Regions from separate parts of the Paenibacillus sp. J22FR5 genome, predicted to be linked through region 1. Evidence: riboswitches for the same ligand, from Rfam matches in the RefSeq annotation. Region 1 holds a riboswitch; the other holds the start of a gene.

Region 1 (3,112 bases):
GTCTGGCCCTTTCACAAAGCCAGGTCTTTACGAATTGGCTCACCTCGGGTTGCTCAATATAAGCAAGCTGTTCCAAGGCGCTAACTTGTCCTTCCAATGTTCCTTCTTGAAGCATCTTTTGCAACTTCATCACAAAAGCTCCATCATCTGAGGCTGCCTTTTCATGAATGTACTGCCGCAATAAGGCGGATTCTTCCTCTGAATCCTTCTCGTCTGCCTCTGTAGATGGAAACATCGTTTCTGGAAACATTGTGAGCAACCAATGTCGCAAGGCTTCCCATTGCTCGGATTTATTCGTGTCGACAGTGGGAAACTGCAGGAGATAAGTAAGCATCTCAAGTGCTTCTTTATATTGCTCGGAGCGTAACAGCTTCGTTAGCTCGTCTTCATAAAACTTTTCTGTTTTAGGAAAAAGGATGACATTATCCAAAGTAGGGTCTGACATAGGGATCACCTCTGTTCGTGGTCTCGCTTGTGACAGTTTACTCCATCGACCAAATGAATGCAAAAATAAATATTCAAAGAAGTGTTGACTTCCTACAAATCGATATGATATTATAACTCTTGCTTCGCCAAACGGATCACGTCCATGCGGTAAGAAGTGACCTATGTCTCAGTAGCTCAGCTGGATAGAGCACACGCCTTCTAAGCGTGCGGTCGGGGGTTCGAATCCCTCCTGGGACGTCAAGCAAGAGGAAAGACCGCGAGAAATCGCGGTCTTTTTTTCATTTCCAGAACATTAAAAAACAAAAGTCTTTGCATGATCTGCGATATCATGTATAGTATTCATCAATTGCATATTGTGGGAATAGGTGCTCTTGTTTAGCCAAATAAACGAGAGCTTAAAAGGGAAGTTCGGTGTAATACCGACGCGGTCCCGCCACTGTAACAGAGGAGTCGACGCTTGAGGTGCCACTGATCGAAGGATCGGGAAGGCTAGTGTTTGACGAGGATTCTGGAGCCAGGAGACCTGCCTAATTCTGACAGCACTGTTTTTACCTACGGGAGATAGGGAGGTGTTAGAGATCATAAACACTGTATACACATACACAGGGTATCTTTAACCTTTTTTATTAAGGTTAGGGATGCCCTTTTTTGATTTCCGGAGGTCGTAAACAACAAAATTTGAGGAGGATTACAACATGTGCGCATTAATGAGCAGTAATTTAGGATATCCAAGAATTGGTGAAATCGTGAGTGGAAGAAAGCCTTAGAAGCTTTCTGGGCAGGCAAATTGGATGAAAGCGAGTTTTCAAAGCAAATTGAAGACATCCGTCTTCATAACCTGCGCCTGCAGCAGCAAAAAGGGATTGACCTTATCCCTGTCGGCGACTTCTCCTTGTACGATCACGTTCTAGACACGTCTACTATGTTTGGACTAGTTCCAAACCGTTTCCTTTACGCAGGCGGCGAAGTACCTCTTGCAACGTACTATGCGATGGCTCGCGGCAGCCAAGGGGCGACGGCTTGTGAAATGACGAAATGGTTTAACACCAACTATCATTACATTGTTCCTGAATTACAAGACGCACGGCCGGAACTGACGATCAACAAGCCACTAGAAGCCTATCGGGAGGCAAAGCAGAAGCTTGGCATTCAAGGCAAGCCTGTCATTCTCGGCTTATTTACTTTCCTTAAGTTGGGCAAGGGTTATAAAGCTGAGGAAATCGACCGTCTTATTGCGTTGTTCCTCCCGCTCTATGTACGTATTTTGACAGAATTGGCTGCTGAAGGTGTGGAATGGGTACAAATCGATGAACCAATTCTCGTACAGTCATTGAATCCAGCTGATTTCGATCGCGTTAAGTCTATCTACAGATGCGGATGTCATCTCAATCGAAACATCTAGAAGTCATGGGGAGCTGATTCACAGCTTCGAGGAGCATACGTATGATCAAGGAATCGGGCTTGGTGTCTATGACATTCACAGTCCGCGCGTCCCTTCCGTAACGGAAATGGTTGAAATGATTGAGCGTGCACTTCAGGTGCTAGAGCCTGAGCTATTCTGGATCAATCCAGACTGTGGTTTGAAAACGCGAGGCAAGGAAGAGACCATTGCCGCTCTACGCGTTATGGTCGAGGCTGCTAAGCTATTCCGACCAAGCAGAAGCGAGCTCATCCCTTCCTAAGGTTAGACGAAGAGAAACACCCCTGCCTTATTCCCAGCAAGGGTGCTCGACTACCGTCATTTTACACGGATGGTCTGTTTGGTTGATGGTGACCTGGTTCTGTTGAATCCAGATTCGATTGAATACGAGATGATTGCTTCGAGTGATCGATTGCGCTTTGCGTTTTCTGATTCATATTTTTCTTTTTACCCATGGTAAGCAACTCCTTCTATTTATAGAGTGAACGCCACATTAGTATGGAGGGTTTCGGCACCCAATATGCTGGTTATCTTCTCCAACTTAGTGGGGCTGTCTGAAAAACAAAAAGCCTGTAGGAATCTCTCCCTACAGGCTTTTGCTCATGCCATAAGACGTTAGTGCATCTTGTGAGGCAAGTTCTTGCCTGTCTGACCGTCACCTTGAGTCCTTTTATTCTTCTCGGCTTTCCTCTGCTTCTCATGCAGCTTGCTAATGAAATGACTATCCATGAGCACTCGCCTCCTGAAGAAAGAATGGCATTACCCTTTTAGAATGTCACGGAAGCCCGAAATTTAATCACCTTCGTCACAAAAACCACGTCCTGCTTGCTCCTACCTCTTTCTGGACAGACATTTAATACCTTCCATTTGCATACCCTTTATCATTATGCTCTCTCCAAAAGAAAGGAAGGAACGTCTATGTGCGGAATAACGGGTTGGATAGATTGGCGGAAAGACTTGACCGGGTACCCGTCCATTCTAGAAAATATGACGGAAACGCTCCATCTGCGTGGACCTGATGCCTCAGGTACCTGGATTTCACAGCATTGTGCCCTTGGACACCGACGCCTTAGTGTTATGGATCCTGAGAACGGCGCTCAGCCGATGGTCCGCAAACAAGGCGACTATACGTATACCATCGTATATAATGGCGAACTCTATAACGCTCCAGAGTTAAAAAAAGAGCTCGAGACTCGCGGTCATCACTTCCGCACGAATTGTGATACCGAAGTGCTGCTGGTTGCT
Region 2 (3,112 bases), on a different contig from region 1:
CCACCAATCATCTCATTGATCTTCTCCGCATAGGGGAGCGATTCAACCTTTTCTAGATTACAAAAGTCGCAAGCCTTCAACTGAACAACATCTCCTATAGGTGATAAAATGAAGCCCTCGTTCGTCAGTCTACTGGTAATATGATCCGGCTCTGCAACAGCGACACGAACAATTAATTGATGATGCGGTGTATATTCAATGTCGCCTTTATCCCCAACGATTTCAGCTAGTAAAGCCATTTGTTTGGCAGTAAATTTCTTATTGGCTAACCCCGGACTTACCGCAAACTCAAAAATTGCTTCTTGCTTATACGATGGCTGCATGAGCTCGATTGGAGAGTTCCGCTCTGTTATCCCTTTGGATAAGCTAACTAAATGTAAGGCTTCCATAGCAAATGAGTGAGGATTCGGTATTCCAACTGGCTTCACCGGTTCAGATTTTTCTATACGATCGAACTCATCTTCATACAGCTCATGGTCAGTCTCATCTTCTTCTTTCCACTGTTCTAAAGCCCAAGGCTCCGCCTCCGTTTGCAAGCGTTGATGTGGTCTTAAGCGCTGCACATCCGAATCCAAAGTGTATTTTCTTTGATAACCACGCGGTGTAATCATAAGGCCTTCATATATCATCGTGGTCGAGTTGCCTATAATGACTGTAGTTAACATGCCAATATCATGATCGAGCATATTCTGTAACGTTGTAATCACCACTTGCTCACGATCGCGATAAGCGCTTTTTACAATACCTACAGGCGTATCTGGAGATCGGTACTTAAGAAGAATTTGCTGCGACTCCACAATTTGTCTTGTTCTTCTACCGCTTCGCGGATTATAGAGCGCAATGACAAAATCAGCTTGTCCTGCAGCCTCCACTCGTTTGGCTATCTGCGTCCATGGCGTCAAATGATCACTCAAGCTAATCGTACAAGAATCATGCATAATGGGCGCTCCTAATAGAGAGGCAGTCGAATTAATGGCAGAAATACCTGGAACGATTTCTACCTCCACACCATCTGTACGCGACCATCCCTTGCCTATTAAGACTTCATAGACTAACCCGGCCATGCCATAAACTCCTGCATCCCCGCTGGAAATTACCGCTACCTTTTTGCCTGCTTCCGCCTGTCGAACGGCTTCTTGGGCGCGGCTAACCTCCTCTGTCATTCCTGTACGGACAATCGATTGACTGGTAAGTAGATCTGCAATCAAATCTACGTAAGTGTTGTACCCGATTACAACCTCACTTTCCTGAATGGCCTCGCGCGCGCGTTTGGTAATATGTTCGAAGCTGCCGGGTCCAAAACCGATAATTAATAATTTCCCTCTCATTCTCGTCCACTCCTTTTTACACTATATTCAAAGCAGGGCAAACAAAAAACACCTCTAACAAAAAAAATGTTAGAGGTGCCTGACATTAAAATCTATATGATGGAATGGCAACTTCATCCAATATGCCAAACTCATTTTAGAAAATAAAGGGAGCTTCTAACACTCCCTAAATCCACGTAGGTCAATTGTGTTGTCAAAATAGGCAGGTCTCCTGACTTAGAATATCTCTTCTGGTGTCTTCCCAAGTTTTCCTCAGTGACATAAAAACCAGAAGAGTGCCAATTAATTTTAGCATTCCTTACAGTGGCGGGTCCGTGACGGCATTTCACCGAACTTCCCTTTTAACTAGACTAATACATAGTCCAGAACCTATTTCCATAAAAATATTTAGTTTTTCTTGATGATACCATTACTGAAAACTCTTTGTCCAATTAATTTATTGTATAGTTTTGCACACAAATCAAGCTAGGCGTTCGCCTTCGCACATTGATTTCAAGTGATTATTAAGTTAATGCGTGGGATTTCTTCCTAGCGCGTAGCGTGACAAATACAAAACAAAGTAGTAAGAATAAAAAGATTCCAATTCCTATGATTTCAAAATCAATTTCGGCCCAAGGGTTGAAATATGTAAAAGCTTCATATAACGAAACACCATACGCAAGAACTACTATAACCCACCCGAATAATCTTGAAGCCGCTTGCCCAAGTTTCCCTGAGTGATGAACCATTCGATATGCAATCAACGAATCCAAGGTATCCGTTAGCATCATCCCAATCATGAAAACAATTCCCAAAATGACAGGCATATATTCGACTTTATTACCCGCAGCAAGTGCCCAAACGGATGTCTGACTGATCGTTTCAGCGGCTAATGCGAAAATCGCACCAACTAAAATAATTAAAAATGGATTTGTTGTTCCTTTGGAAACTTTTGCAATAAAATTTCCTCTATATCCTTTAACTTGAAAATCTTCATTTTTATGCTTAGAACGCAAGAGATTATAGATATTTATAGTTCCAATGGTAAAAAGTGAAAGTACAGAAATCCATGTTGCAACCGTATCGAAATAACCCGGTAATTCAAAATCCTTGATAAACATACCCAAAACAATTGCCATACTAGCTACTACTGCTCCATGGCCAAATGAAAATAAGGTACCTACCCAGCGAGCAATAGGACTTCCCATCCGCCAATTATACCGCGTCTGTCCATCAATAAAAGCTAAATGATCCGCGTCTAAACCATGACGTAGACCCAAAACAAAAACAAGAAGTATAAGTGAAACAGTTGACATTGATGATTACCTCTTTCGTTTTCAAATTTATTGCAATTAATGCACAAAAAAAGCCCCGACGACCTCTAAGGTTTCGGGACTTACTTATGGGAACGGTAATAAATGACAAGTTAAGAAGAGCTAAACTGCCAGTTCATTTTTCGTCACCACTCCTTTTCTCCGAAGGCGTATTTGGTGTGCTCGACTAGGTAGGTCTTCTGGCTTCCGTTTCATTGCACTCCCTCTGCCTTCCCCAGACTTAATTCTGAGTGACATATAAAGAAGGAGGCTCCTCGGTTACAGCGGCGGGACCGCTCGGGAGTTACACCCGATTCCCTGTTATGCCTTGCTCACGCAAGGGCACCTAGTGAGATAGATATGAAATTTTCTTTAATTATAATTCTCTACTTCAAAATTAAATCCTTTTTTAACAACCTATTTTTATTTTGATTGGACAATAAGTGTACAACGGGGTCTCCACTATCGACATAGGCTTTTGCTCTGTAAATC

The links. A riboswitch is a leader RNA that binds a small molecule or an ion and turns the genes downstream of it on or off. The one in region 1 is predicted to bind cobalamin.
Region 2: linked by a shared signal. The riboswitch ahead of cobJ (precorrin-3B C(17)-methyltransferase) and the one ahead of AC58P7_RS16560 (uroporphyrinogen decarboxylase/cobalamine-independent methonine synthase family protein) in region 1 are both predicted to bind cobalamin.

The regions. Positions count from the first base shown of each region.
Region 1 is NZ_JCAUAN010000011.1:136,658-139,769, forward strand. Features, by position in the region: gene AC58P7_RS16550 (hypothetical protein) at 1-445, opposite strand, end outside; tRNA gene AC58P7_RS16555 (tRNA-Arg) at 611-684, shown strand; cobalamin riboswitch at 794-993, shown strand; partial or broken gene AC58P7_RS16560 (uroporphyrinogen decarboxylase/cobalamine-independent methonine synthase family protein) at 1,143-1,816, shown strand; gene AC58P7_RS16565 (hypothetical protein) at 1,866-2,129, shown strand; gene AC58P7_RS16570 (hypothetical protein) at 2,191-2,322, opposite strand; gene AC58P7_RS16575 (DUF4023 family protein) at 2,483-2,596, opposite strand; gene asnB (asparagine synthase (glutamine-hydrolyzing)) at 2,786-3,112, shown strand, end outside.
Region 2 is NZ_JCAUAN010000013.1:39,258-42,369, reverse strand. Features, by position in the region: gene cobJ (precorrin-3B C(17)-methyltransferase) at 1-1,328, opposite strand, end outside; cobalamin riboswitch at 1,513-1,716, opposite strand; gene AC58P7_RS17715 (HoxN/HupN/NixA family nickel/cobalt transporter) at 1,832-2,623, opposite strand; cobalamin riboswitch at 2,794-2,985, opposite strand; gene AC58P7_RS17710 (isocitrate lyase/PEP mutase family protein) at 3,007-3,112, opposite strand, start outside.